One region of the Pseudomonas sp. GOM7 genome, then DNA from elsewhere that is predicted to be linked to it. Evidence: riboswitches for the same ligand, from Rfam matches in the RefSeq annotation. Region 1 holds a riboswitch; each other region holds the start of a gene.
What was found. Region 1 has a riboswitch for cobalamin ahead of OU800_RS23870 (TonB-dependent receptor). Riboswitches for the same ligand answer to the same signal wherever they lie in the genome.
Positions count from the first base shown of each region.

Region 1 (7,531 bases):
CCTTTATCGCCGATGAAGGCATCGAGCTGCTGCTGGATCTGACCCACCCCTACGCCGCACAGATCAGCCATAACGCCGCCCGCGCTGCAGAAGTGGCGGGCGTGCCCTGCTGGGCGCTGCGTCGCCCTGGCTGGCAGCCCGGCGCGGATGACGACTGGCGCGAGGTGGACGGCTGGGGTGAGTTGACCCGCGCGCTGGTGCCGTTCCAACGGCCATTCTTCACCTCCGGGCGCGAGCCGCTGGCGCACTTGCACGAGATCCCCGAACACCAGCACTGGACGGTGCGCTGCCTGCAGACCGAGCCGGCACCACCGCGCGCCGAGATCATCGGTGCGCGCGGGCCGTTCTCCCTGGACGAGGAACGCGCGCTGTTCGCCCGCATCCGCTGCGACGTGCTGGTGAGCAAGAACAGCGGCAGCGCTTCCACCGAACCCAAGCTGCAGGTGGCGCGCGAGCTGGGCTTGCCGGTGCTGCTGCTGCGTCGGCCCGAGTTGCCGGTGGTCACGCGCCAGTTCGCGGAACTGGATTCCCTGTGGGAGGCGCTAGTCGAATTAGCCGCGTAGGGTGGATCGCGCTTTATCGATCCACCGCTTTGGTGGACGTGAAAAGCGACGTCCACCCTACACGCTACACGCGCTGCTAGACTGCCGGCCCTTTTGGAGACCCTCATGAGCCAAGCCCCCTACGCCCGCATCCTGTTCATCGGCCCCGGCCTGGGGCGTGGCGCCACGTCCGAGCGCTTGCAGGCACGCATCGCCGCGCTGCTGGGTGAAGCACATCTGCACGACACGGAGCAGGAGGGTTTCTGGCAGGCCATCATCGATGCGCCACGGCCCGTGCTGGTGGTGGATCTGGAGCCGCGCGCCGATGCCGCTCACCGCGACTGGCTGCGCGAACGCATCGCCGAGCGCGGTGACGGGGCGCAGGTGTTCGTGGTCTGCACGGCCATGGAAGATGCATGGCTCGATGGCCTCAGCGTGCTGCTGGAGCATCGCGAAACGCATCTGCCCTGTAGCGACGTGCCGCCCGTGCCTGAGCACCACGCCTGGTCGCAGATTCCGCCGCATGCGCAGCGCCTGCTGCTGTGCAACGGCCCACGCTGCACGCGCAAGGGCGCGCTGGGCCTGTGGAAAACCCTGCGCCAGCGGCTCAAGGCCGCCGGCAAGCTGGAATGCGCGGGTGGGGTACATATCACCCGCAGCCAGTGCCAGTTCCCCTGCGACCTGGGGCCGACCGCGAGCCTTTATCCACAGGGTGAGTGGTATGGCATCAAGGACGAGGCGGCGGTGATTCGCCTGGTCGATGAGCGGTTGGTGGCGGGCAGGGCATTGCCGGAGTTGCGGATCGATGAGCAGGGCGGCAACTAGCCGCCATGGTGGACAAGCTGCGCGTTGTCCACCCTACGTCTGAGTCCAACCCACAATTGCCCCCGCGCCTTGACTTGAACGGAGGCGGGTGGTCATATCCGCCCCGCTTCAGGTGTCTTGCGCCGCCGCGCGCAAGGTGAAACGGGAAGTCGGTTGAAGTCCGACGCTGCCCCCGCAACGGTAAGCGAGCGACCGTATCGATACGCCACTGTGCGCCCCGCGCATGGGAAGGTGATGCGCTCATGACCCTCGCAAGCCCGGAGACCGGCCTGGAGTCGTTATGTCTGGCAACCCGCGGTGGGCGGGCGTTGACTCCAGTAGGGCGCGTTCGCGCTCCTGTCTGCTGTTGCGCATTTCCATCGGATTGCCGTGCCTTTTCTCTTTGCGATGGAAGCAATATGGCGCGCCATTTCCGCATCAAAAAAACCTTTCTGGCCGGTTCGGCCACGGGCCCCGTTCGACTGTATCCCAGGCTGCGGGGATCGATAATGTTATGTTATAACACTTGCATTTCAAGCCTCGATCCCCCGCGCAACAACGGAAGCTCTGCCGTGCGAAACCCCGCTCTTCATTGCACCTGGCCACTGGCCCTGCTGTTCAGCGGCCTGGCTCTGGCCGACAAGGCTGTCGATCTGCCCGAACTCGATGTCCAGGCCAAGGCCGCCGAGGAGGGCGAGAGCGATCTGCGCACGCCCACCACCAGCGGTTCGCGCCTGGAACTTTCGGCCCTGCAAACCCCGGCCAGCACCAGCAGCCTGAGCGGCACCGAAGTGCGCGGGCGCAACAACCGCAGCGTGCAGGACGCGGTTACCCGCACCCCCGGCATCACCTTTATCGGTAGCCCCGGCAATGGCGGCACGGCGCTGTCGGCGCGTGGCTTCACCGGCCACTCGGCGACCATGCAGCTCTACGACGGCACCCGCCAATACGTGGGTGCCGGCACCGTGACCTTCCCGGTGGACACCTGGTCGGTGGCACGCATCGACGTACTGCGTGGCCCGGCTTCGGTGCTATATGGCGAAGGCGCCACCGGCGCGGTGATCAACGTGGTGCCGAAAAAACCGTTCGCTGGGCCGGTGGAGAATCACCTGCGCCTCGGCTACGGCAGCGACGACCGCCGCCAGGCCGCGCTGGACAGCGGCGGCTCGCTGAGCGACGCGCTGAGCTATCGCTTCAACCTCAACCAGCAGGCTAGCAACGGTTGGGTCGACCGCGGCGACTCCGACAGCCTGGCGCTGAGCGCCGCACTGCGCTGGGATGCCAGCGAAGACCTGAGCTTCACCCTGTCCCATGACCAGGGCGAGCAGCACCCGGAGCGCTACCTCGGCACGCCGCTGGTCGATGGCAAGTTCCGCGAGAGCCTGCGCGAGCGTAACTACAACGTCGCCAACGCCGATATCCACTACAACGACCAGATCACCCGCCTGGTGACTGACTGGCGTATCAACGAGGCGCTGACGGCCAACAACCAGCTCTACTACATCAAGACCCGGCGCTACTGGCGCAACAGCGAGGCCTATCGCTGGCAGCCGGGCGATAGGGTCGAGCGCGGTGATTTCTGGCGCATCAAGCACAACCAGGAGCAGCTCGGCGACCGCCAGAGCTTCAGCCTCGATCACGCCCTGTTCGGCCTCGATAGCCGCACCCTGGTCGGCGTCGACTACAACCATATCCGCTTCGCCCGTCACCATGACTTCGGCAATACCTTCAGCGACAGCGTGCCGCTCGGCCAGTCCGGCGGCGGCAGTTACCAGAGCACCGACAGCTACCGCCCGCGCGAGCTGAACCTGGCCCGGCAGTTCTCGCTGTTCGCCGAGAACCGTACTCAGCTCACCGAACGCCTGGCGCTGGTTACTGGCGTGCGCCGCGATCAGGTGCACCTCGAGCGCAGCAACCTGGTCGACGACAGCCGCGTCGACCGCAGCCTCACGGGTGACAACTGGCGCGCCGGGCTGGTCTTCGCCCTGACCCCGGAACTGTCGCTGTATGGCCAGTACGCCACCAGCACCGAAGGGATAAGCAACCTGCTAACCCTCAACCCGAGCCAGCAGCAGTTCGATCTGAGTGAAGCGAAGCAGACCGAGATCGGCCTCAAGCAACTGTTCTGGGACGGGCAGGGCGAGTGGACGCTGGCCGCCTACCACATCGTCAAGGAGAAGCTGCTCAGCCGCGCCACGCCGACTGCGCCCACCGAGCAGATTGGCCAGCAATCCTCCGATGGCCTGGAAGCCAGCCTGGAACTGGCGCTGGGGCGTGGCTGGCAGGTGTCGGCCAATGCTGCCTTCGTCCGTGCCGAGTACGACAACTTCGTCGAGGGCGGTGGCGACCGTAGCGGCAATCGCCCGGTCGACGTGCCCAAGCGTACGGCCAACCTGTGGTTGAACAAGGATTTCGGCCGTGGAGTGGAGGCGGGCATTGGCGCGCGCTACGTCGATGCGCGTTATGTGGATACGGCCAATACCGCCAAGGTGCCGGGTTATACCGTGGTCGATGCCAATATCGGCTGGCAGGTGCTGTCTGACGTGCGCCTGGGTCTGGAGTTGAATAACCTGTTCGACCGCCAGTACGCCACCAGCGCCAGCAGTGACGGCGAGCAATGGTTCCTTGGCGCGCCGCGTTCGCTGTTCGTCACGGCGGATTACCGCTTTTGAAGCGCGCGTGCCTGTGCCGGCGCGTCGCGCGTGGAGAGTTTCCGTGTCAGTGACTAGCACCTCTGACTGGTCTTTCAGTCTGTTCTCGACGCCGCCGAGCCAGCGCACGGCGGCACCCGAGCCGCGCTTGCGCATCCGAGACCTGGCCTGGTCGCCGGACGGCCAGCGCGCCTTGCTCGAGGCCATCGACCTGGAGATCGGCGACGGTGAACTGCTCGGCCTGATCGGCCCCAACGGCAGCGGCAAGACCAGCCTGCTGCGCTGCGCCTATCGCTTCCAGCGACCGTGCAGCGGCAGCGTCGAGCTGGGCGGGGAAGCGCTGTGGCAACGTCCGCCGCGCTGGAGCGCGCAGCGCGTGGCGGTGGTGCTGCAGGAATTCCCCCAGGACTTCGGTCTGCGCGTACATGAGGTGACGGCCATGGGCCGCACGCCACACAAGGGGCTGTTTGACGGCGACGATGGCGAGGATCGACGCCTGGTTGATGAAGCGCTGGCACGCGTGGGCCTGAGTGAGCACGCGCAGCAGGATTTCGCCCGCCTGTCCGGCGGCGAGAAGCAGCGCGCCTTGCTCGCCCGCGCCCTGGTGCAGCAGCCGCAACTGCTGATCCTCGACGAGCCGACCAATCACCTCGACCCGCGCTACCAGATCGAGCTGCTACGGCAGATCAAATCGCTGGGGCTGGCGACCTTGGCCAGCTTTCACGATCTCAACCTGGCGGCGGCCTTCTGCGACCGCCTGTGTGTGATCGATCAGGGCCGCCTGGTGGCCGTTGGCACGCCCGCCGAGGTGCTCAGCGCCGAGCTGCTGCAGCAGGTGTTCGGTGTGCAGGCGCTGGTCGACACCCATCCACTGGCGGGTTATCCGCGTATTACCTGGATAGTCTGATGAGTCTGTGCCATTCGCGGCTGAAGCCGCTCCTACCTACGCTTGTGCTCTCGTCGCTGCTGCTGGCCAGCCCCGCCTGGGCCGTCACCGTCACTAGCTGCGACCGTCAGGTGAGCATCGACCAGCCGCCGCAACGCGCGGTCAGCCATGACGTCAATATGACCGCCATGCTCCTGGCCCTTGGCCTGAAGGAGCGCATGGCCGGCTATACCGGCATCAGCGGCTGGAAGACCCTCGATGCGAGCATGCGCGCGCAGCTCGAAGGCCTGCCCGAGCTGGCCGCGCGCTACCCCTCGTTGGAAAACCTGCTGGGTGCCGGCACCGATTTCGTCTTTGCCGGCTGGAACTACGGCATGCGCATCGGCGGCGAGGTCACGCCGGCCAGCCTGGCGCGCTTCGGTATCCCGGTGTACGAACTGAGCGAGTCCTGCGCCCACGTCATGCCGGGCCGCGTCGCCAGCCTCGACGATGTCTACACCGACTTGCGCAACCTGGGCCGCATCTTCGCCGTCGAGGATCGTGCCGACGCGCTGGTGCAGGGCATGCAGGCGCGGGTGGCGGCGGTGCAGGCACGCCTGGGCGAGCAGCCGACGCGCCCGCGGGTGTTCGTCTACGACAGCGGTGAAGACCTGCCTTTCAGCGCCGGGCGCCAGGGCATGCCGCAGCCGCTGATCGAGGCGTCCGGCGGGCGCAACGTGATGGATGGCGTGGCCGGCAGTTGGATCAAGGTGGGCTGGGAGGCGGTGGTCGAGGAAGACCCCGAAGTGATCCTGATCGTCGACTACGGCGAGCGCACGGCGGCGCAGAAGCGCGACTTCCTCCTGCAGCACCCGGCGCTGCAGGGCGTCACCGCGATCCGTGAAAAACGCTTCGTGGTGCTGCCCTACCTGGCGGTCACACCAAGCCTGGATAACGCCGCCGCCATCGAGACCCTGGCCGCGGCGCTGCACCCGGAGGCCTTCGCCCGGTGAGTCGTTATCGCCTGTTGTTGCTCGGGCTGGCCGTGCTGCTGGCGCTGTCCTGCGCCTGGTCGCTGGCCTTTGGCGCGGCGCAGGTGCCGCTCGAGCGGGTGTGGGCGATCCTTGGCCAGCACCTGTTCGGCATCGTGCCCGAGGTGCCCATCAACAGCGGCCAGGACAGCATCGTCTGGCAACTGCGCGCGCCACGGGTGCTGCTCGGCGCGCTGGTGGGCGCCGGGCTGGCGCTGGTGGGTACGGTGTTGCAGGCGGTGACGCGTAACCCGCTGGCCGATCCGCACCTGCTCGGGGTCAGCTCCGGCGCGGCCTTCGGCGCGGTGATCGTGGTGCTCTACCTGGGCGAGTTCGCCGGGTTGCTCAGCCTGCCGCTGGCGGCCTTCGTCGGCGCGTTGACGAGCATGCTGCTGGTGCTGGCCATTGCCAGCCGGGGCGGGCGCCTGGAGAGCGACCGCCTGTTGCTGGCCGGGGTGGCGGTGTCCTTCGTGATGATGGCGGCGAGCAACCTGCTGCTGTATCTGGGCAATCCGCATGCGGCCAGTTCGGTGCTGTTCTGGATGCTCGGTGGCCTGGGCCTGGCGCGCTGGGAGCTGCTCTGGCTGCCGGCGCTGTGCCTGGCGCTGGCACTGGTCGTGCTGCTCGGCCTGGGCCGCGCACTGAACGCGCTGATGGCCGGCGAGCAGAGCGCGGTGAGCCTGGGCCTGGAGCCGCGCCGCGTGCGCCTGCTGGTGTTCGTGGTGGCTTCGTTGCTCACCGGCGTGCTGGTCTCGCTGTCCGGCGCCATCGGCTTCGTCGGCCTGATGCTGCCGCACGTAGCGCGTTTCCTGGTCGGCGCCGAGCACCGCCGCGTACTGCCGGTGGCGGCGCTGCTGGGGGCGTTGTTCCTGATCTGGGTCGATGTGGCGGCGCGCACCTGGCAGGCGCCGCAAGATCTGCCCATCGGCATCGTCACCGCGGCCATCGGCGGGGTGTTTTTCGTGGCTCTGCTGCGCCGCCGCTAGTCGCCGGGATCGAACCTGGCCAGGCAGGCCCGGTCATCTGCTTCAGGTTCCATGACACTGGCCAGGAGGAGGGATGACCATGCTCGCGCAACTGCCTACCGCACTTCGTGATCTGCGACTGCCGCTGCGTCTGAAACTGTGGGACGGCAAGCAGGTGGATCTGGGGCCGAAACCTCGGGTGACGCTGGTGGTCAAGGATCCCAGCCTGGTCAGCCAACTGGCTCACCCCAGCCTGGATGCCCTGGGCGCGGCCTATGTCGAAGGCCGGGTGGAGCTGGAAGGCCCCATCGATGCGGCCATTGAGCTGGGCGATGCGCTGAGCACCGCGCTGTTGGGTGACGAAAGCGCGCCGGTGGAGCTGCACACGGCCCACGACAAGCACAGCGACGCTGAGGCCATCCGCTACCACTATGACCTGTCCAACGAGTTCTACCGGCTGTGGCTGGATCGCGACATGGTTTACTCCTGTGCCTATTTCGAGACCGGTGAGGAAAGCCTCGACCAGGCTCAGCAGGCGAAGATGCGCCACCTGTGCCGCAAGCTGCGGCTGCAGCCGGGCGACAAGCTGCTCGACGTCGGTTGTGGCTGGGGCGGCCTGGCGCGTTTCGCCGCGCGCGAGTTCGAGGCCGAGGTCTACGGCATCACCCTGAGC
Region 1 is NZ_CP113519.1:5,367,926-5,375,456, reverse strand. It holds gene OU800_RS23880 (cobalt-precorrin-6A reductase) at 1-563, shown strand, start outside; gene OU800_RS23875 ((2Fe-2S) ferredoxin domain-containing protein) at 669-1,367, shown strand; cobalamin riboswitch at 1,461-1,654, shown strand; gene OU800_RS23870 (TonB-dependent receptor) at 1,919-4,018, shown strand; gene OU800_RS23865 (ABC transporter ATP-binding protein) at 4,146-4,904, shown strand; gene OU800_RS23860 (ABC transporter substrate-binding protein) at 4,904-5,875, shown strand; gene OU800_RS23855 (FecCD family ABC transporter permease) at 5,872-6,879, shown strand; gene cfaB (C17 cyclopropane fatty acid synthase CfaB) at 6,959-7,531, shown strand, end outside.

Region 2 (7,531 bases), 2.3 Mb from region 1:
CCGGCTGCGCGTGTTCGTACAGGCTGCGCAGCCCCAGGGCGAAGTACAGGGCGAGAATCTCCACCGCCCAGCTCAGCGAGCTGACCTGAGTCAGCAGCCAGGTCAGCAGGGTCAGCGGCAGCACGGCCAGGCACCAGGCGCTCACGCCATGGCTGCGCCAGCCGCCGCCAGCCGGGTTGAAGCGCTGCTCCAGGCGCTCGGCCAGACGCCCGAAGGCCACCAGCGGGTGGCCACGCCTGGGCTCACCCAGGGCGGCATCCAGGGCCACACCGGCACAGGTGATCAGCGCCAGACTCATCGCTCACTCACTCCGTACGCCCCAACGGTTCTCGAACAGCAAATCGGCCAGCGGCCTGGGCGTGGCCCAGCCCTCCTCTACCAGCATCGGTTTCTGGTAGAAGGCATGCACCGGCCCCAGGCAGAGCAAGGCCACCGGCTTGCTGCCAGGCGGCATGCCCAGCAGCGCGGCCAGTGCCTCGGGATCGAACAGCGACACCCAGCCCAGCCCCAGGCCTTCGGCGCGCGCCGCCAGCCACAGGTTCTGGATGGCGCAGGCCACCGAGGCCATGTCCATTTCCGGCAGGGTGCGCCGGCCGAAGACATGGGCTTCGCGACCATCCATCAGCGCCACGGCGAGCAGTTCGGCGCAGTCGCGAATGCCCTCGACCTTGAGCTGCATGAATTCGTCACTGCGCTCGCCCAGAGCCTCGGCGGTTTGCACCCGCTCGGCCTCCACCAGGGCATGGATCTCTTCACGCAGGTGGCGATCGCTGATGCGCATGAAGCGCCAGGGCTGCATCAGCCCCACACTGGGGGCGTGATGCGCGGCCTCCAGCAGGCGCGCCAGCACCTCGGCGGGCACCTGCCCTCCAGCGAAGTGGCGCATATCGCGGCGTTCGGCGATGGCGCGGTACACCGCCGCGCGTTCCTCGGGCGAGAAGGCCTGATCGGTCATGGCTGTAACAGCGCGGCGGCTGCCTCCGGGTTCGACGGTAGGTAGAAATGGATATAGCTGGCGGTCAGCCGCCCCAGGCGATACACCGCCTCAGCCACCGGCTTGCCATTCGGGCATCGGCCCAGGGCAAGGGGCGCCAGGGAACTTTCCAGCCGCGAATGATGATAGCTGTGCCCGCGCAGCTTGCCTTCCGGCAGCGTCACTTCCTGCAACGCCAGGGCGGTCAGCCGGGGCTGCAGCGCCGCGCTGCCGCTGAGCAGACCGAGCATCCGGCCGCTGGCGCCCTGCTTGTCGCGCAGTTCATCGAGCAGGTAGAGCATGCCGCCGCATTCCGCCAGCAATGGCTTACCGGCCTGGTGATGGGCGCGGATCGCCTCGGCCATGGCCTGGTTGCCTTCCAGCTCGGCCAGGTACAACTCGGGGTAGCCACCGGGCAGGTAGAGGCTGTCCACGGCCGGCAGCCCGCTGTCGGCCAGCGGCGAGAAGTAATGCAGTTCGGCGCCGAGGGCCTGCAGCAGATCGAGATTGGCCTGATAGAGGAAGGCGAAGGCGGCATCGCGCGCCACCCCGATCCGCACCCCGGCCAGCAGCGCGGCCGGCTCATCCAGGCGCGGCGCGGCAAAACGCACCGGAGCCGGCAGATCGACATCGGCGCTGGCCGCAAGGGCATCGGCGGCGGCGTCCAGGCGGGCATCCAGGTCGGCCAGCTCGGCCGCCTGCACCAACCCCAGGTGGCGGCTGGGCAGCTCCACCGCGGCGCTGCGTGGCAATGCACCGAACCAGCGGATGCTGGCAGGCAAGGCATCGCGCAGGATATCGCCATGGCGGCTGCTGGCCACCCGGTTGCCGAGCACCCCGGCAAAGGGCAGATCGGGCTGGAAGGTGGCCAGACCATGGGCCAGGGCGCCGAAGGTCTGAGCCATGGCCGCGCCGTCGATCACCCCCAGCACCGGCACGCCGAAGTGCCGCGCCAGGTCGGCCGCCGAGGGCTTGCCGTCGAACAGGCCCATCACGCCTTCGATGAGGATGAGGTCGGCCTCGCCGGCCGCCTGCCACAACAGGCGTCGGCTCTCCGCCTCACCGACCATGGCCAGGTCGAGCTGGTACACCGGCGCGCCGCTGGCGCGGGCGTGGATCATCGGGTCGAGAAAGTCCGGGCCGCACTTGAACACCCGCACCCGTCGCCCCTGGCGCCTGTGCAGGCGCGCCAGAGCGGCGGTCACGGTGGTCTTGCCCTGGCCGGACGCCGGCGCGGCGATCAACAGGGCCGGGCAGTGACGCGCACTCATCAGTATTCGATACCCTTCTGCGCCTTCACCCCAGCCTTGAACGCATGCTTGACCAGGCTCATGTCGGTCACCGTGTCGGCTGCCTCGATCATGCCCGGCAAGGCGCCGCGCCCGGTCACCACCACATGCTGCAACAGCGGCCGCGCCTCGATATCGGCCAGCACCGCGTCCAGTTCCAGGTAACCGTGTTTGAGGGCGATGTTCAGCTCGTCGAGCACCACCAGGCCGATGGCCTCATCGTTCAGTAGCTCACGGGCCACGGCCCAGGCCTGCTGCGCCTTGGCGATATCGCGCTGGCGATCCTGGGTTTCCCAGGTGAAGCCCTCGCCCATCACGTGGTAGCTGACCTCTTCGGGAAAACGCCGGAAGAAGGCCTCTTCGCCAGTGCTGGCCGCGCCCTTGATGAACTGCACCACGCCGACTTTGAGGCCATGGCCGAGGGCGCGCGCGACCATGCCGAAGGCACTGCTGCTCTTGCCCTTGCCGTTGCCGCTGTGCACCAGCAGCAGGCCGTATTCGTCCTGGGCCTGGGCGATCTTCTCGTCGATCAGGGCTTTCTTGCGCTGCATGCGCGCCTTGTGGCGGGCATCGCGTTCGGCCGACTCGCTCATGCTGTGCTCCTCGAGGTCAGGCGCCCGCCTCGCCCCAGCCGAACGAAGGGCGGCGCGGCGAGGAAAAGATCAGGAAAGCTGGCAAGGGCGAACACTCCATCACTGATCCGGGCATTTCATGGCTGGCAGCAGACGGAGGCAAAAGCACGAATGCCCCGCACAGGCAGGGGCACAAGCCGGTCAACGCCCTCCGCGATGCCGTGAAACTGCGACAGGCCGGTCTCCGGGCTCGTGAGCGAGGCCAATGGCTCGGCGCCGCGCCTTCCCGTGCCTAGCACAGTGGCCTGATGCGGCGTGCGACTCACCTACCGTTGCGGGGGCAGCGCCGGCTTGCGTACCGGCTTCCCTGTTTCACCCCGGCGCCATCATCGATGACGGCGCGGGGCACCTGAAGCAAGGCGCGCAGGTTAGAGGCAGCGCGCCCCGTGCGTCAACGCTCGGTTCAGTGCGCCGCATCCGGGCGCGCACGTGGCCCCGGCAGGATGCCGTTGTGCATGTTGCTGGAAAGCAGGCGGAAGCTGGTGATACCGGCGATTTCATGGCCGCGATCACTCAGGGTGTTGACCACCTGATCGATCAACGCCACCACCAGCATACCGACCAGGCCACCGCCGTTGTTCTGCTGCTGTTCGGCACTGCTGGCACGCGCAGTGCCTTCCCAGAGCAGCTTGCCGTTGCGCAGATCCACCAGCTTGGCCGTGGCGGTCACCGCCACCTCACTGGTGATGACCTTGTAGCTGCTGCCGTATTCGGTGACATCCAGATACAGCACACTGTCGGCGCCGAAGATCTCACGCAGCTTCTGCGGCGAGGCCTGGCGGATCTCCTCGGCATTCATCAGGCCGTTCTGCTTGAAGGTTTCGTCCACCACCGCCACCGGCATCACGTAGTAACCGGCTTCGCTCAGCGGCAGGGTAACCTGCGAATAGAAGCTGTAGGAGGCCTTGACGTCCGGCGACTGGTTCACCGGCGGCAGCACCAGGATCGACGCCGGCTTGCTCTCCAGGAAAGCGCTGTAGTCGTAGGCCTTGGGCGCCGCGCAGCCGCCGAGGATAGCCAGGCAGGCCAGCAGCGCGGCGGTTTTCAGAGCAGCGAGGGAAAAGATCGTCTTCATTGGTCGAATTTCCGCATCAGAAAGTCCATGTAAGTGGCGGACTCGGGGTACAGCGCCTTCTCGGTCTCGAACTCCTGGCGCACCTGGTCGAGCTTGCCGACATCGGCATAGAGCATGCCCAGATGGGCATGGAAGCCCGGCGGCAGTGTGCGGTCGGCAGCGCGCGCTTTTTGCACGCTGGCTTCCAGCGCGGCGATCTGCTCCTCGGTGCTGCTCTGGTTGTCGAAGCGTTGGTAGACCTGCTGCTGGTAACCATCCCAGTAATACAGGGGCTGCGGGCCACTGGCACAGCCACCCAGCACGCCGAGTACTAACATCCCGGAGAAAACGGCCAATCTGCGTGCGATTGTCATGCTTGCTAAGTTCCTTTTACTTGGTTGGATTCCATGCGCCGGTGTCGACGCCATTGACCAGTTTGTTCACCGCCTCGCGGATGGCCAGGTCGAGCACCTTGCCATTGAGGGTGGAGTCGTAGCTGGCGGTACCGCCGAAACCGACGATCTCGCGGTTGGACAGGCTGTATTCACCCGCGCCCTGGGAGGAGAACACCACTTCGGAGGTCTTCACGTCGACGATGTTGAGGTTGACCTTGGCGTAGGCGATCTGCTGCTTGCCACGGCCGAGAATGCCGAACAACTGGTGATCGCCGACTTCCTTGCGGCCGAACTCGGTGACATCACCGGTGACCACGTAGTTGGCGCCACGTACCTGCTGCGCCTGCTTGGAAAAACCGGATTCCTGCTGCAGCTCGGCCAGGTTGTCGCGGTCGAGCACATTGAAGCGGTTGGACTGTTGCAGGTGAGTGATCAGGATGGTCTTGGCCTGCCCACCGAGACGGTCGACGCTGTCAGTGAAGATACCGCGCATGTAGCTGGAGCGATTGTCGAACTTGCCGACGGAAATCGGGCTGCGAGGCCCGGCGTAGGACACCTGGGCGGTATTCACCTTGGCGACCTCCAGGGTACGCGACTGCTCCGTGGCGCAACCGCCGAGCAACATCAGCAGCGCCGCAAAGCTGCCGATAAGGGGCTTGTTCATACGAACCTCATGCAAAGAAAAACGGCCTTTTCGGCGAATGCCGACTGACCAGGGCTGGCGAAGGGAAAAGGGTTGAGAGTGTGTTGGAACGAGGGCATGCAACATCGAGTCTTCCATGGCTGGGGGCTTACGACGAAACCCAGGGGAGTGCATCCTGCAAGCGCAGCGATTCTAAACAGGCGGCAGGCACTTTGCCAGCATCTCATATGACGCAGTTCACGAAATCGATCAGATGCCCGCGATGGCCTGCCCGGCCAGGCCAGGCCCGATGCCGCGATGGCACGATGCAGCAACAGACCCTAAACTGTTTCACGACACGCATCTGGTTGCAGATCGCCCCAAGGGCGAACAGAGCACGATTTATCTCAGGAGCGTGAAGCCCATGCCGTCCCCCGATACACCCGAATCGCGGCCACGCCCTTTCGCCCAGGTCTGCCTGCCGCTGTTACGCCTGGCCTGCGCCCAGACCGGCGCAGACAGCGTCCTGCTCCTCGAAGGGCCGCCCGCTCAAGAGCGGATCAGCGCCTGCGTCGGCCAGGCCGTTGACGGCAATATCCGCCTGAGCCTCGATGCCTGGCCAGCTACCAGACGCAACCTCGCTCTCAGCGAGCTGCCAGCAGCCTCCGACTGGCATTCACTGCAAATCGCACACGGGCTGCGGAGCCTTACCCTACTTCCGCTGCTGGGTGACCAGGCCCTGCTTTGTCTGCTCCATCGCCAACCACCCCGCAATCTGGACGACGCCTGCCTGGCGGATCTCCAGGCCAGCCTGGAAAATCTGCTGGCGCAGAGCCTGGAGCTGCACAGCTTGCGCCTGAGTGAACAGCGCATGAGCCTGGCCATCGACGGCAGCGACACAGGCATCTGGGATCGCGACCTGCGCAGCGGCAGGATTCACTACTCGACGCGCTGGAAGGCCCTGCTCGGCTACGCGGACGACGAGATCGGCGACGACATCCAGGACAGCTATGCCCGCGTCCACCCCGAAGACCTGCCGGGCGTGCAACACGCCATCGCCGATCATCTGCAGCAGCGTAGCGCCAAGTACGAAGTGGAACATCGCATCCGCCATCGCGACGGTCACTACGGCTGGGTGCGTAGTTGTGGCAAGGTGGTCGAACGCGACGCCGACGGCACGCCTCTGCGCATGATCGGCACCACCACCGATATCAGCGCCCTGCGTGGTCTGGCAGAACGCCTGCAACAAAGCGCCGAAATGATGAGCGCGCTGAGCAACGAAATCCCCGGCATGGTCTTCCAGTACCATGCGCAGACCACAGGCAATGGTCACTTCACCTATGTCAGCGCCGGCGCGCAGGAAATCTACGGGCTATCGCCTGCCGAGCTATGCGCAGCGCCGGACAAGGTGCAGGCACTGATCCATCCGGACGACCTGACCCTCTATCTGAAGTCATTGAGCAAGGCGTCCCAGGCGCTCAGCCCCTGGCACCTGGAATACCGCATTCGTCGCAGCAGCGGTGAAATCGCCTGGCGCATGGGTGCTGCCCGGCCCACGCCACAGGCCGATGGCAGCGTACTCTGGCACGGTTTCGTCACCGACATCACCGCACGCAAGAACATCGAAGCCGAACTGAACCTGCTGGCCACCACCGACTCGCTGACCCAACTGGCCAACCGTCGCCACTTCATTCGCCAACTGGACGCCGAACTGGCGCGCCTGCGTCGCTCACTCGCGCGGCAAGCCGCACTGCTGATGTTCGACCTCGATCATTTCAAGCGGATCAACGACACCTGGGGCCATGCGGTCGGCGATCAGGCCCTGCGCCATTTCACCGAGATACTGCGCAAGCACCTGCGCAAGGGCGATATCGCCGGCCGTATCGGCGGCGAGGAGTTCACCGTGCTGCTCAACGACGCCAACCTCGACGATGCCCTGCATTTCGCCCAGCGTATCCAGCAGGAGTTGCTGCATATACCCTTGCTGCAAGGGGAACAGCGCATCCTGCTGACCACCAGCATCGGCGTGGCGACACTAAGCGGGGAGGATCGCACGGCAGAAGCCGCGCTGACACGCAGTGACCTGGCGCTCTACCGCGCCAAGCACGCCGGGCGCAACCGCATCGAGCATCAATGACGGGCCGCCGACCTCAGGGATTGTGCGCCAGCTCAGGCGTGATCACGCGCTTGGCGCTCAGATAGGTCTTGTTCCAGTAGCGATTGTCGAGGCTGTCCAGGCGCACGGTGCCGCCCGTGGATGGCGCATGCACGAAGCGCCCCTCGCCGACGTAGATACCGGCATGACTGACGACACCGCCGCCATTGGTGGCAAAGAACAGCAGATCACCGCTGCGCAGCGCATTACGCCCGACGCTGGGCGTGCGCATGGCGCTGAGTTCGCGGGTCGAGCGTGGCAGGCTGATTCCGGCGGCGTCGCGGTACACATAGCCGATCAGGCCGCTGCAATCGAAACCGCCATCCGGCGTGTTGCCGCCATAGCGGTACGGCGTGCCAACCAGGCCCAGGGCCCGGAACAGCACGTCGTCGGCGCCGCCCTGGGCGTTGC
Region 2 is NZ_CP113519.1:2,244,113-2,251,643, reverse strand. It holds gene cbiB (adenosylcobinamide-phosphate synthase CbiB) at 1-298, opposite strand, end outside; gene bluB (5,6-dimethylbenzimidazole synthase) at 302-955, opposite strand; gene OU800_RS10270 (cobyrinate a,c-diamide synthase) at 952-2,244, opposite strand; gene cobO (cob(I)yrinic acid a,c-diamide adenosyltransferase) at 2,244-2,855, opposite strand; cobalamin riboswitch at 3,053-3,262, opposite strand; gene OU800_RS10260 (DUF799 domain-containing protein) at 3,298-3,969, opposite strand; gene OU800_RS10255 (DUF4810 domain-containing protein) at 3,966-4,286, opposite strand; gene OU800_RS10250 (CsgG/HfaB family protein) at 4,339-5,007, opposite strand; gene OU800_RS10245 (sensor domain-containing diguanylate cyclase) at 5,390-7,102, shown strand; gene OU800_RS10240 (C40 family peptidase) at 7,116-7,531, opposite strand, start outside.
Region 2: it holds a riboswitch for cobalamin, as region 1 does, so the genes downstream of both, cobO (cob(I)yrinic acid a,c-diamide adenosyltransferase) here and OU800_RS23870 (TonB-dependent receptor) in region 1, are expected to answer to the same signal.

Region 3 (7,531 bases), 840 kb from region 1:
ATCCTCTCGCGCCTGCCCGGCGCCTGGGAAATCGCGCGCAAGGTCGAGGAACATGCCAAAGGCATGCTGGTACCCGGCACCCTGTTCGAGGAACTGGGCTGGAACTATGTCGGCCCCATCGACGGCCACGACCTGCCCACCCTGCTGGCTACCCTGCGCAATATGCGCGACCTGGACGGCCCGCAGTTCCTCCATGTGGTGACCAAGAAGGGCAAGGGCTTCGCCCCGGCCGAGGCCGACCCCATCGGCTACCACGCCATCACCAAGCTGGAACCGGTGACCCCGGTCGCCGCCCCGAAGAAGCCAAGCGGCCCGAAATACTCCAACGTGTTCGGCCAGTGGCTGTGCGACATGGCCGAGCAGGACGCGCGCCTGGTGGGCATCACCCCGGCGATGAAGGAAGGCTCCGACCTGGTGGCCTTCGCCGAGCGCTTCCCTGATCGCTACTTCGACGTGGCGATTGCCGAGCAGCACGCCGTGACCCTGGCCGCCGGTATGGCCTGCGAAGGCGCCAAGCCGGTGGTGGCGATCTACTCCACCTTCCTTCAGCGCGCCTATGACCAGTTGATCCACGACGTGGCCGTGCAGCACCTCGATGTGCTGTTCGCCATCGACCGCGCCGGCCTGGTCGGCGAAGACGGCCCTACCCATGCCGGCAGCTTCGACCTCTCCTACCTGCGCTGCATCCCCGGCATGCTGGTGATGACCCCGAGCGACGAGAACGAGCTGCGCCGCATGCTCACCACCGGCCACCTGTTCGAGGGCCCGGCGGCGGTGCGCTACCCACGCGGCACTGGCCCCAACGCGCCGCTCGATGCCGGCCTGGAGCCGCTGCAGATCGGCAAGGCCGTAGTACGCCGCCAGGGCCAGGGCGTCGCCCTGCTGGCCTTCGGCGTGCAACTGGCCGAAGCCCTGCGCGTCGGGGAAACCCTGGATGCCACGGTGGTCGACATGCGCTTCGTCAAACCCCTGGACGAAGCCCTGCTGCGCGAACTGGCAGGCAACCACGCGCTGCTGGTGACCCTCGAAGAAAACAGCATCATGGGTGGCGCCGGCAGTGCGGTTGGCGAATTCTTCGCCGCCGAGAACCGCCAGGTACCGCTGCTGCACCTCGGCCTGCCGGACTACTACGTCGAGCACGCCAAGCCGAGCCAGATGCTTGCCGAATGCGGCCTCGACGAAGCCGGTATCGAACGTGCGGTACGCGAGCGCCTGAAACAGCTCCAGCCCTGACCTGACGCACCGCCCGGCCCAGTTATTGCTAGGGTCTGTTGCCGTTTCGACGCGAGCCGCGTTGCTGCGTCAACGGCAACAGACCCTAATACTTGGCCTAGACTCCCTGCACAAGAATCTCCAATCAGCAGGGGACAGGGGCGCATCATGCAACTACGCAGTGATGGGATGGATTTCACCGGGCACGAGCGACGCTGGCTGCCCTGGTTCGGCAAGACCGGCAAACTGGCCATGCGCTGGTCTTGTCTGCTCAACTCCGGGCAGGTCGAGCGGGTCGAGAAGACCTTCGCGGGGCTGGCCCGCACCCGAGTCGATCTGCTGACCAATTGGGCCAGCCAGCACTGGCAGGCACTGGAACTCATCGCCGCCGGCCTGCAGCAGGCCTGGCCACTCTCCAGCAACACCGATCTGAAACGTCTGCACCAGCATCTGCCGGAAGTCTCCGAGCTGTTCGTGGTCGATGCCAGCGGCCTGATCATCGCCTCCACCCATGCCCCTCGAATCGGCCAGCGTCACGATGCCAAGGCCCTGGCAGCAGGCCTGGCCGGGCAGTTCCTGCATGGCCCCTATGTCGACCCGCTGACCCTGCAACTGGGGGCCACCACCTCGAAGTTCCACGATGCCGTGACCCTGATGTTCCATCAGCCTCTGCACCAGGCCGGCAAGGCGCTCGGCTGCCTGTGCGCGCGCATCCCCAACGACGTGCTCAGCGATCTGATCCAGCGCGAGGCCGGTCACGTCTACCGCGACTCCGGCGATAACTACCTGTTCATGGTCAAAAGTGTGCACGATCCGCAGATCGTGCCAGGCACCGCCCTGTCCCGCTCGCGCTTCGAGGACGACACCTTCACCGGCGGCGACAACCTGAAACAGGGCGTGAAAACCCCCTTCGGCACCGTTAAGGTGCAGCATCACACCGAGTTCGAGCTGCGCTTCACCGACCCTTCCAGCGGCCAGTTGCATCCAGGGGTGCGGGAAACCATCCGCAAGGGGCACAACCTGTTCGCCCTGTACCCGGGCTACCCGGACTATCGCTACGTGCCGGTGATCGGTGCCGGCCTGACCTTGCAGATGCCCGGCTCCCCGGACACCTGGGGGCTGATGTGCGAAGGCGACCTGGAAGAGGTCTACCGCCAGCGCAGTCTCGGTTACAGGCTGACCAGCCACCTGCTGTTCGGCCTGCTGGCATTGGGCCTGCTGAACTGGCAATTACCACGCCTGCTGCCAACCCATGCCAACGCGCTGAGCATCACTGCCAGCGCCCTGCTGCTGCTCGTTTACTGGGCCTTCAGCCTGCGCCCACGCATACGCCAGCTCCAGGCGCTATCGGACTTCTTCCTGGAAACCGCCGAGTGCGGGGCGCCGCTGAGCAACCGCCTGCAACTGCAGCGTTTCAGCAGTGACGAGGCTGGCGCGCTGGCCGGCTGGGTCAATAGTTTCGTCGACAAGATGGACAACACCATGCAGGGCATTCTCAGCGCCGGGGCGGCCCTGCAGCAGAGTTCCAGCGACCTCAGCCGCATTTCCAGCAGTGCCAGCCAGTGTGCTGGCGAGGGACAGACGGCGGCGGTATCCACGGCCCGCGCGATGGTGGAGGTCAACCACAGCATCGGCGAAGCCACCGCCTACATAGTCGACAGCGAACGCGCCTCGCAACAGGCCCTGGCCATGACCCGCCAGGGCAGCGTGGCGGTCAAGCACAACGCCGAGGAAGTCAGCCAGTTGGCCGAGCGCATCAAGCAGTCCAGCCAGACCCTGCAAGCCCTGAACCAGCAGACCGAGGCCATCCAGCACATCAGCGAGGCCATTCACGCCATCGCCGACCAGACCAACCTGCTAGCGCTCAACGCCGCCATCGAGGCGGCACGCGCAGGCGACAGCGGACGCGGCTTCGCTGTGGTCGCCGATGAGGTGCGCAACCTGGCCAGGCGCACCTCGCAAGCGACCGAGGAGATCACCACCACATTGGCCAGCGTGCGCCAGCAGACGTTGGAGAGCATGCACAGCATGCACAGTTGCCAGGAAGCGGCGCAGCGCAGTGTGGCCCGCTCGGATGAGGCCACAGCAGCCCTGCAACGCATCCAGCATGACGTGGAGGCCATGCAAGACCGCCTCGCCAAGCTCAGCCAGAGCATGCAATCGCAACTGACCCAGGTGCATGCGGTCAACGAACAGGCCCAGGCCATCACTGGTGCCGCCGAGCGCAGTAGCCAGAGTGCCGAGGAGATCCTCCAGGCCGCTCAGGCACTGGCGCAACTGGTGCTGGATCTGCACAGGACGGCCAGTCGCCTCAGCCAGCAGGAGCCCACGACGAAGCCACGCGAGCTGCGCCACGAAAAGCAAGCGATGCCGCCCACGCCGACAAACCGCCCAAGCATGAACCCCGCTCATCGCTGAGTGAGCGGAGCTTGCTTGTCATTCCCACGGGCGCGCACTAAGGTGCGCGCACTTCATGTTCCGCCAGGGTGCGCTGCGCAAGCGGCGTTAAACGGGAAGTCGGTGCAATCCCGACGCTGCCCCCGCAACGGTAATCGACGGTAGCCGCAAGGCTGCAACGGCATCCAACAGCCACTGGGGCATCCTGGGAAGGCGGATGCCGGTCGAGAGCCCGGAGACCGGCCCTGACGGTGTGACTGCTGTTGCGGAGGGCGACAGGGTCGAGCGCCGCCCTGTCCGCGCTTGCGCCTGCCCCCTCGAACGTCTGCCGACCTTTGAGGAAAAACCATGAAACTGTCCCGCCTGGCCCTGGCCATCGCCCTTGTGCCCACGCTGTCACAGGCCGCCGAACCCTATGTGACCGAGCCGCTGGTGGTCACCTCCGGCCGCCAGGCCGAACCCCAGGCCCAGGCGACGGCGGCCACCAGCGTGTTCACGCGTGAGGATATCGAGCGTTTGCAGGCGCGCAGCGTGCCGCAGTTGCTCAGCCGCGTGCCCGGCGTGCAGGTTGGTAGCTCCGGCGGGGTGATTTCCTACTCCGTGCGCGGCACCAGTACCGCACAGACCCTGGTGCTGATCGACGGCCAACGCGTTGCCTCCGCTAGCAGTGGCATCGCCCGCCTGGACTACCTGAACATCGATAACGTGGAGCGCTTGGAAGTGACGCGCGGGCCGCGCTCATCCCTGTATGGCGCCGACGCCATTGGCGGGGTGATCCAGATTTTCACCCGCCGTGGCGAGGCAGGCCTGCAGCCACAGGTGCGCCTGGCGCTCGGCAGCCATCGTACCTTCCAGCGCAGCGTGACGCTGGCAGGCGGCGACGCGCGCACCACCTTCAACCTCGGTGGCAGCCTGGACGAAAGCCACGGCTGGGATCGCACCAGCGACGACGTCGGCGCCGACAGCGACCATGACGGCCTGCGCAACAAGGCCGTACATCTGAATCTGGATCATCGCTTCAGCGACGCCTGGCAAGCCGGGCTGAACCTGAACGACCAACGCGGCGACAGTGAATACGACGACGCTTACAGCTTCGCCCCCGGCCAGCCCCACGACGAGTTCCGCCTGAGCAGTTACAGCGGCTATCTGGATGGCCAGCTCAGCGATAGCTGGAACAGCCGTCTCGAACTGGGCCGCAGCTTCGACCGCAACAAGGCGCTGGGCGCGGCGGATAGCTGGAACAATGGCACGCTGGAAACCACACGCCACTCGGCGAGCTGGATCAATCGCCTGCAACTGGACGCCGCCAACCAACTGACCCTGGGCAGCGACTGGTACGAGGATCGGGTCGATGGCAGCACGGCATTTGCCGAAGACCAACGCGACAATCATGCCCTCTTCGCCCAGCACAGCTTCAAGGGCGAGCACTTCGGCACCGAACTGGGCCTGCGCCACGACGACAACCAGCGCTACGGCAGCCAGAATAGCTGGAATGCCGCGCTCAGCCTGCCCGTTGGCGACAGGCAGAGCTGGATCCTCAGCTATGCCGAGGGTTTTCGCGCGCCCACTTTCAGCGACCTCTACTACCCAGGTGCCGGCAACCCGAACCTGCAAGCGGAGACCTCGAAAACCTATGAGCTGCAATGGCGCGCCGACGCCTCCGGCACGCAGTTGAGCACGTCCCTGTATCGCACCGACATCGACGACATGATCGCCTGGGACAGCAACGCCAACCAGCCAGAGAACATCGCCAGGGCGCGCATCGATGGCTTCGAGGCCAGCGTTGCCCGCAACCTGCTGGGCTGGCGCGCCAACCTCGGCCTGAGCCTGATCGACCCGCGCGACCGCAGCAACGGCCATACCCTTGCCTACCGCGCACGGCGTACCCTGAGCCTGGATCTCGACCGGCAGTTCGGTGCTTTCACCGTAGGCGGCTCCTGGCGCGCGGTGAGCCAACGCTACGATGACGCCGCCAATACCCGCCAACTCTCCGGCTATGGCGTACTCGACCTGCGCAGCAGTTGGCAGAGCACGCCCGAACTGCGCTGGGATCTGAAGCTGGACAATGTGTTGGATCGTCGCTACGCCCTGAGCAACTACATGCGACCGACCAGCGCGCTGGACTTCGTGGGCGAGCCACGCCCCTACCGAGATGCCGGCCGCACCGCGCTGCTGGCGGTGACCTGGACGCCAGCGCTGTAGATTCGATGTGGATGGGGTTAGTTGCAGTTTTGGAGTGGACTGCTTGTTTGATACCGGACTGGCAAGTTTGTGTGATCTTGTTGGCTTGCGTTGGTGTTCTGGACTCCGCTTCGGGTGTTTTCAGATATCCCGGGTTTCGCCCCCTCGGGCGACTCACTTTTCTTTGAACTGCGCAAAGAAAAGTAAGCAAAAGAAACGCACCCCCGCCATCTGGGTCTCGCTGCGCTCGACTTCCCTCACTCCGGCATCGCTCCGGGGTCGGCGTACATGGGCCGTCCCTGGCCCATTACGCGGGGCCGCCATCGGTATCTCGCAGCATCCATGCCGCTCGCCCCCTACGTTCGGCCTCCTGAAGGGGGAGTTAGCGCGCCTGAACGTACACTGGCTCCGGGCATGCCCGGCGTGTTCTGGTAACAGCGAAGTCACGACGTGGCCGTCGGTTAAACCAAAACTTTCATTCGCGTGATTTCATCCGCATGGATAGCTTGCCGGCTTTCAGCCGGCATTCGGGTCAGCCCTAAGGCTGACCTCATGCTCAAGCACTCAGAGCCCTTGGGAATAACCGCACGTTCAGGCGCGTGCAGAGCCCGCCCAGGAGGGCGAACGGAATCGCCGTGGAAGAGGTTGAGCGGCATGGATGTCGCGACGACTGCATGGATGCAGGAGGTAGAGCGACGCAGGATGCCAAAGCCGAGAGCCGCGATGGGCCAAGGATGGCCCACCGCGGCGGGCCTCTGGAGCGGTGATGGAGTGAGCGAACCCTCGCGCAGCAGGGCGGGGGCGCCTAGCTCGGATGATCGGGCGGAGGGTTTTGGTTACTTTTGCTCGTCAAAAGTGACTCGCCCGGGAGGGCGAAACCAGAAACATCAACAAAAACGCGGCAATTCGGAACAGGCACAAGAACAACCAACACCGTATTACCAAGCCAGCCCCTGCAAAGAACTACTGCCCAACGCAACTCCACCAGGACGACACCATGGGCGAGGCTCCAGGCACGAGCCGTCGCTGGCCTGAACAAACTCAACGCGCCACAGCAAGCCGCTCACACAACGCCTCGATAGCCCCGAGCATCTGCCCGCTCGGCCGCTCCAGTCCCTTGTCCGGCACCGTCCAGACCTGCCCCAGACGCACGGCATGGATCTGCGGCCAGGCCTGCCAGGTACTCAGCTCGGCGTCGCTGCCGCCAAGGATCACATCGGGATCTCGCGCCAGCACCGCCTCCACACTGACTTGCGGCGCCGGCTGCGGCAGATCGTCGAACAGGTTGCGCGCACCGCACACCGCCAATGCCTCACCGATCAACTGGTTGCCGCCAATGGTGTACAGCGGCTGGTGCCAAACCTGATAGAACACACCGAGCGGACGCTCGCGTCGATAACGTGCACGCAGTTCGGCCAGTCCTTGACGCAACGTGGTGGCCAGTCGCTCGCCCTGCTCGGGGCGGCCGATGCGCTCGGCGATGGTGGTGAAGGCACGGCTCAGTTGCGCCAGCGTTCGCGGCTCGACCGTCAGAAGCGGAATGCCGAAGTCCTGCAGCTGCGCCTGCTGCGCGGGCGGCACGCTCCCCGGTGCAATCAGGATCAGGTCGGGAGCAAGCTGCAGCAGGCGCTCGAACTCGAGCTGACCGTAACGGCCAACCCTTGGCAGATGCTTCAGCGCAGCCGGTTGGTCATCGCCCTCGAGCACACCGACCAGCCGATCGGCGGCATCCAGCTCCAGC
Region 3 is NZ_CP113519.1:779,675-787,205, reverse strand. It holds gene dxs (1-deoxy-D-xylulose-5-phosphate synthase) at 1-1,233, shown strand, start outside; gene OU800_RS03595 (methyl-accepting chemotaxis protein) at 1,381-3,630, shown strand; cobalamin riboswitch at 3,680-3,871, shown strand; gene OU800_RS03590 (TonB-dependent receptor domain-containing protein) at 3,958-5,811, shown strand; gene OU800_RS03585 (cobalamin-binding protein) at 6,832-7,531, opposite strand, start outside.
Region 3: it holds a riboswitch for cobalamin, as region 1 does, so the genes downstream of both, OU800_RS03590 (TonB-dependent receptor domain-containing protein) here and OU800_RS23870 (TonB-dependent receptor) in region 1, are expected to answer to the same signal.

Region 4 (7,531 bases), 870 kb from region 1:
TTGCACCCCGGTGAGCCCAAGCGCCTGTACCTGCGTCTGGAGAGCCAGGGGTCGATCCAGGCGCCGCTGACCCTGTGGGCACCCAACGCTTATCTGGAAGACCAGCCAGGGCGCATCTACGTGCTCGGCATCATCTACGGCGTGCTGCTGGTGATGCTGGTGTACAACCTGTTCATCTACCTCAGCGTGCGTGACACCAGCTACCTCTACTACATCCTCTACATCGCTTCGTTCGGCCTGTATCAGGTGTCGGTCAACGGTGCCGGCATCGAGTACTTCTGGCCCAACAGCCCCTGGTGGGCCAATGCCGCCACGCCCTTTTTGATCGGTTCGGCGTCCTTGTTCGGCTGCCAGTTCGCCCGCAGCTTCCTGCACACCGCCGAGCACAGCCCCTGGGTCGACCGCGGGCTGATGTTGCTGATGGCCTGTGGTGCGACGGTGATGGTGCTGGCACTGACCATCAGCTACGCCACGGCGCTGCGCCTGGCCACCTACCTGGCGCTGTGTTTCACCGTGCTGATCTTCGCCGCCGGCATCCTGGCCTGGCTGCGCGGCATGCGCGTGGCGCGTTACTTCATCTTCGCCTGGACGGCCTTCCTAGCCGGTGGCGCGATCAACACACTGATGGTGCTGGGTTATCTGCCCAACGTATTCCTCACCATGTACGCCAGCCAGATCGGTTCGGCCATCGAGGTCGGTCTGTTGTCGTTGGCGTTGGCCGACCGTATCAACGCGATGAAGGAAGAGCGTGCGCGGATCCTCCAGGATGCCAGCCACAAACTCGAAGCGCTGAACCAGGAACTGGCCGACAGCAACCGCTTCAAGGACGAGTTCCTCGCCACCGTCACCCATGAGCTGCGCACGCCGATGAACGGTGTGATCGGCTCGCTGGAGCTGATGCAGACGGTGAAGATGGATGTCGAGCTGGAGCAGTACCAGAAGACCGCTGCCGCCTCGGCGCGCGACATGATGCGCATGGTCAACGACATCCTCGCGCTCACCGAGCTGCAGGCCGGCAAGCTCTACCCACGGCGGCAGGTCTTCAGCCTGCGTAGCCTGTTCGATGACCTGCGCGCGCAGTACGCCCCCCGGGCCGAAGACAAAGGCCTGGTGTTCCATCTGAGCCTCGACGACAGCCTGCCGGACGTTGTCGAAGGCGACGCCGACAAGCTGGCCCAGGCCCTGGGTTACCTGCTGGACAATGCCATTAAGTTCACCCATGAAGGTGAGGTTCGCCTGCAGGTCATGGCCGCTGGACGGGCGGGCGACAGCGTGCCGCTCAGGGTTCAGGTCAGCGACACCGGCATTGGTTTCGACCCTGACCAGGACATGCTCTACCAGCGCTTCCGCCAGATCGATGGTTCCATGACGCGCAAGTACGGCGGCCTCGGCATCGGCCTGGCATTGTGCAGGCAACTGGTGGATCTGCTCGGCGGCAGCCTGGAGCATCATTCCGTGCCAGGACAGGGCAGTCGCTTTCTCGTCGAGGTGCCACTGACGCAGCCGCAGCAGGTGGCTGGCAGCGTACCGCGCCCGGCGCGTGGCCCGGTGGGCAAGGCCGTGCGCACGCCACAGCAATGCACGGTACTGGTAGTCGAGGACAATGCCATCAACCAGTTGGTGACGCGCGGCATGCTGCTCAAGCTCGGCTACCGCGTGCGCACTGCCGACAACGGCGCCGATGCCCTGGAACTACTGCGCAACGAACGGGTGGATGCCGTACTGCTGGACTGCCAAATGCCGATCATGGATGGCTTCGCTACCTGCCGCGCGTTGCGCACGCTGCCAGGCTGTGCTGAGGTGCCGGTGTTGGCGATCACTGCCCATAGCCACAGCGGCGACCGCGAACGCTGCCTGGCGGCCGGCATGAGCGACTACCTGGCCAAGCCGGTGAAGTTCGACGAGTTGCGCGTGCTGCTGCATGACTGGGTGCTGTGCCGCGCCCCGGCGAACGCCTGACCCCTGCGTCCAAACTCCCCTTCCTGTAGGAGCCGGCTTGCCGGCGATGCTCTTCGTCGGTGGCGCGATGATCGCCAGCAAGCTGGCTCCTACAAACAGCACCCCAATGCCTGGTTCGTCCGCCTGTTTGGCCGAAACGCCTCTTTAGCCAAGGTCTGAATCCTGATTCACTCAAGCCAGTGAACGAGGATTCAGACCATGGCCTACCGCCTCAGCGAAGCTCAACTCGACCGTGACCAAGCCCTGCGCGCGCGCATACTCGACTGCGCCCTGCTGCGGGTGGCGGAAGGCGGTTTCGCCGCCCTGACCATGCAGGCCCTGGCCGAGGACGTTGGCATCGCCACCGGCAGCCTGTACCGGCACTTTCGCAGCAAGGGCGAACTGGCTGCCGAGGTCTTTGCCGTGGCCAGTCAGCGTGAGGTGGATGCCCTGGCCGCGGATCTACGCGGGCCAGGGAGTGCCGCTCAGCGCTTGTGCCTGGGCCTGGAAAAATTCGCCGCCCGCGCCTGGCATAGCCGGCGCCTGGCCTTCGCGCTGATCGCCGAGCCGGTGGATACCCAGGTCGACGAGCAACGCCTGCTCTACCGTGAGGCCTACGCCGAACTGTTCATCGACCTGCTCGAGGAAGGTGCGCGCAGCGGCGAGTTTCAGGTCGAGCAGATCGGCCTGGTGGCGGCCTGCCTGGTCGGCGCCATCGCCGAGGCGTTGGTCGGGCCGCTTTCCCCGCCGGCGCGCGCTGCCCGTGAAGCCGGATATCCCACCCTGGAACTGGCCCAGGTCAGCGCCAGCCTTGCCACCTTCTGCCTGCGCGCCGTTGGCGCCAAGGAGACCATGCGATGAAACCCAGCCTGCTCGCCGAAACCCACGAGGTGTTCAACCAGGTGCCTAGCCTGGATGGTGCCAATCTCTATCGCCTCGACCTGCCGCTGCAGGAGTGGGTGCGCCGCTATGGCGGCGCCTGGGCGGACGAGCGCCTTGTTGCCTATGGCGCCCTCGCCGGTGGTTCCCTGATGCAGGCAGGCTTTCTCGCCAACGAAAACAAGCCGCAGTTCAAGAGCCATGATCGCTACGGCAACCGCATCGACCTGGTGGAATTCCACCCGGCCTATCACGAACTGATGCGCACGGCCATCGAGCATGGCCTGCCTTCGCTGCCCTGGATCGACCCGCGTGCTGGCGCCCATGTCGTACGCGCCGGCCTCACCTACATGCACAGCCAGGCCGAGGCGGCCAGTGGCTGCCCGCTGACCATGACCTTCGCCGCCGTGCCGGCCATCCGCCTGCAGCCCAACGTGGCTGAGCAGTGGCTGCCGAAGATCCTGGCCACCGAGTACGACCCGCGTAACCTGCCGATGGAGCAGAAAGCCGGGGTCACCATCGGTATGGCCATGACCGAGAAACAGGGCGGCACCGACGTGCGCGCCAACACCACCCGCGCCTATCCCATCGGCATCGGTGGGCCGGGGCAGGGCTACGAACTGGTCGGGCACAAATGGTTCTGCTCGGCGCCGATGTGCGATGCCTTCCTCACCCTGGCCTACACCGACAAGGGCCTCTCCTGCTTCCTGCTGCCGCGTCACCGCCCGGACGGCACGCGCAACGCCTTCTACATCCAGCGTCTGAAGAACAAGCTGGGCAACTGGGCCAATGCCTCCAGCGAAGTGGAATATCGCGGTGCATTCGCCTGGATGCTCGGCGAGGAAGGGCGTGGCGTACCCACCATCATCGAAATGGTGGCCATGACCCGCTTTGACTGCATGGTTGGCTCCAGTGGCCTGATGCGCCAGGCGTTGACCCAGGCCGCGCACCACTGCGCACACCGCCAGGTGGGCGGCAAGCGGCTGGCCGACCAGCCGCTGATGCAGAACGTGCTCGCTGACCTGGCGCTGGAAAGCGAAGCCGCGCTGGCGCTGTGCATGCGCATGGGCCGCGCGCTCGATCACCTGCATGACGAACAGGAAGACAAGTTCGCCCGCCTGGTCACCGCCGTGGGCAAGTACTGGATCTGCAAGCGCGCGCCGGAAATGATCTATGAAGCCAGCGAATGCATGGGCGGCGCCGGTTACGTCGAGGAAACCATCATGCCGCGCCTGTACCGCGAGGCGCCGGTCAACTCCATCTGGGAAGGCTCGGGTAACGTGCAATGCCTGGACGTGCTGCGTGCGCTGTCCAAGGAGCCCGGCGTGCTCGATGCCTTGTTCGCCGAACTGGGCGACGGTCATGGCGATGCCCGCCTCAAGGCCCATATCCAGCGCCTGAAAGCCGACTTCGCCGACACCGCCGACATCCAGTATCGCGCCCGCCAGCTCACCGAAGACATGGCTGTGGCATTGCAGGCCAAACTGCTGCTGGAGGCCGGCAACAGCGTGGTGAGCGATGCCTTTATCGCCAGCCGCCTGGAAGGCCGTGGCCGTGTCTACGGCACCTTGCCGCGTGGTGTCGATGTCGAGGCGCTGCTGGCGCGTAGCACGCCGCATCTGCTTTGATGCCGGAGCGCTCTTTAACAGGGAAAAGTTGGTAGATTTTTAGCGGCTGATTTTTCCCTTTCGGAACAGTTGATTACGCTAAGTGTGTTCCCCGCGTGAGCGAGGTTGAACCAATCAGGTAATGCTCAACCCGGAGCGTGGAGGCGTGTTTCTCACGCCGAAGTAGCCAGGGGCTCAGGTCAAGTCCGCGATGATGCGATGCACCGGTCATTCAGCCGGTGCATCAGAGCGTTTCAGTCTTCGCTCTCCAGGACGGCTCGCCCATTGAGCGCCTGGATCGGGCGGGCGTTCTTCGCGTACAGGTGCTGGAACTGCGCCAGTTGTTCGTGGGACAGCTCGACTGGCTGTTTAAGTACGCGCCATTGCACGTCTTCACTGCATGGCGGGGTGGTCAGCGAGCCGGCGAAGGCGTAGTAGCCCTGTTGCTGCGGGAGTACGGTTTGTGGCGCGAAGTTGCTTGCCAACTCGACTTTTTCCCCTGCCTTGTCCGGCATGGCCTTGAACACTGAGTCCAGTGCCTGGTTTTTCGCCCCTTCCTTGAACAGCACAGCCACGACCGCCAAATGACCATCGGTAGACTGGTGAACGAAGTGCGCCACCATCGGGAAGCCCTTGCCTGCGATGTGCTCTTCGCTGGGGGTGTGGAAATGAAATTGCACCAGGCGGTAGGGTTTGCCGTCGATCTCGATGCCGCCAGCATTGCTCAGATTCACCTGCACGGTGTGACCATTATTCACCACTTCGGCTGGGCTGGCCTGGTAGTCGAAGGCAATGCGAGGCAGCGATGCGCGGGTTGCATGGCTGATGTCGATCGGCGATTGCGCATGGCCGAGCGCGCAGGTTTCGTAGCCTGGATCCAATTGTGCCCAGTGTTCGGGGCCTTCCTTGCCTTTGTAGCTCCAGTGCGGTTGCTGTTCGGTTGCCATGGCGCCGGTTGTGAACAGAGCTGTTAACGCAACGATCAGGGTCTTCTTCATGTGCGCTCTCGTTACTGGATGAGGGTTCTAAAGGCCCGCGTGGCCCGTAGCCGGTGCGAGTTCGGAAATACTACGCATGGCTTGTAATAAAAAGTTACATCCGCATGGGCGTGGTGTGACGCAGCGCTTATCCGCGGCAGCTTCGGCTGCGTTCAAGACAGTATCCGTTCAGGTGCTAGGCGTTTTGGCAACGGGAGCATCTCGGAGCCTCGCGTAGCTAGCAGGCGTATGGGGGAAAGCTCGGATTGCCGAAGAAGCACATCGCACAGGGCTGAGGTGGGCGGTGCCTTGAACGCGAGTACTGTCTTTTGCCCAAGCTGCGGAGTAAGGTTGCCAGCGATGGTTCCTCCGTGCCCCGGCGCGTGTGGATGAAAAGGGAACAGGGTGCGGCGAATCTCGCCAATGCCCTGGCTGCCCCCGCAACTGTAAACGGCGAACGATGCCCTTCATGCCACTGACTGCGGTCGGGAAGGCGGGCGGAGTACCAAGCCGTGAGCCAGGAGACCTGCCATCGAACCCATCGATCCTCCAACTCGTCGCGCGGTGGGCGCGGCCAAGGAACTTGCATGCATATCGAACCGGGCGTCGTCGAAGGCGCCAAGATCTTCCTCAGTTACGCAACGGCAGTCGGCGCTTTCGGCCTGACGGCCAAACTGGCGCGCGATGCCATTCGCGACAATGGCGGGGCGGCTGCCCTGGCCCTGCGCAGCCTGCTGACCACCGCGTTGGTGTTCTGCTTCTTCGAGGTGTTGCCGCACCATCCCGTGGGCGTTTCCGAGGTGCACCTGATCCTCGGCTCCACCCTGCTGTTGCTGTTCGGTGCGGGTGCCACCGCCATAGGCCTGGCCGCTGGGCTGCTGTTGCAGGGCCTGCTGTTCGCCCCGTTCGATCTGCCGCAGTACGGCATGAATGTCACCACCCTGCTGGTGCCGCTGTGGGCCATCAGCGTGCTGGCCAAGCGCATCGTTGCGCCAGGCACCGCCTATGTCGACCTTTCCTACAAGCAGGCGCTGGCACTGTCGACTGCCTATCAGGGTGGCATCGTCGCCTGGGTCGGCTTCTGGGCCTTCTACGGCCACGGCTTCACCAGCGACAACCTGGCAGCCGTGGGCAGCTTCGGCCTGGCCTATATGAGCGTGATCCTGGTCGAGCCATTGATCGACCTGGGTGTGCTGGCCGGGGCCAAGGCGCTGGCGCGTTTCAGCCAGGGGCCGCTGTTCAACGTGCGTTTGCATCAGGCGGCGGCCTGATGAGGGGGCGCGGCGGCCGAATTCTTCGGTCGCCGCGCTATGTTTTGCCGCGAGGTTGCAGGCAAGATAGGGGCGTTCGTTCAGTCAGGAATACGCCCACGTGAAAGTCTGTTCCGATGATTTCGTCGTTGTTCACACCCCCGAAGAGGCGGTCGACCGCCTGGCCGCGTTGTATGAGGAAGCTACCGGCGCTCTGAGCCAGGCCCTCAAGCGCTATCTCAAGGCGCGCGTGCGCCCGGATGCCGACGAGCACTGCCTGTTCCGTTATCCCGAATTGCGCCTGGCCTACCTGTGTCAGGGCGAGGTGCCGACCACCGTGCGCGCCTATGCCAAGATTCAGGTGCCGGGCATCTACGCCATCACCGTGACCCAGCCGGCGGCCTTCCGCAAATACCTGCTGGAGCAACTGCGCCCGCTGATGAACGACTTCACCCTGCGCGTCGAGGTCGGCCGCAGCCAGCAGAATATCCCCTATCCCTACGTAGTGGAGGGCGGTGACGAGCTGGCCGGCAGTGGCGTGACCGCCGCCGAACTGGCGCGGGTATTCCCCAGCACCGATCTGTCTGCTGCCACCGACGGCACCGCCGATGGCCTGTACGACTGGGAGAACATCGACCCGCTGCCGCTGGCGCTGTTCGACGCGGCACGCACCGACTTCTCGCTCAAGCGCATCCAGCACTACACCGGCAGCGACTGGCGTCATGTGCAGCCGTGGATTCTGCTGACCAACTACCACCGCTACGTCGACCAGTTCATCCGCCATGGCCTGGACATGCTGCAGGGCGACTCGCGTTTCACCCGCATGGTGCTACCGGGCAACGTGGTGGTCGAGCGCGGCATGGCCGAAGGCGAGATGCAG
Region 4 is NZ_CP113519.1:4,500,422-4,507,952, reverse strand. It holds gene OU800_RS19985 (hybrid sensor histidine kinase/response regulator) at 1-1,959, shown strand, start outside; gene OU800_RS19980 (TetR/AcrR family transcriptional regulator) at 2,158-2,799, shown strand; gene OU800_RS19975 (acyl-CoA dehydrogenase family protein) at 2,796-4,445, shown strand; gene OU800_RS19970 (carbonic anhydrase) at 4,679-5,422, opposite strand; cobalamin riboswitch at 5,746-5,949, shown strand; gene OU800_RS19965 (energy-coupling factor ABC transporter permease) at 5,989-6,672, shown strand; gene amn (AMP nucleosidase) at 6,773-7,531, shown strand, end outside.
Region 4: it holds a riboswitch for cobalamin, as region 1 does, so the genes downstream of both, OU800_RS19965 (energy-coupling factor ABC transporter permease) here and OU800_RS23870 (TonB-dependent receptor) in region 1, are expected to answer to the same signal.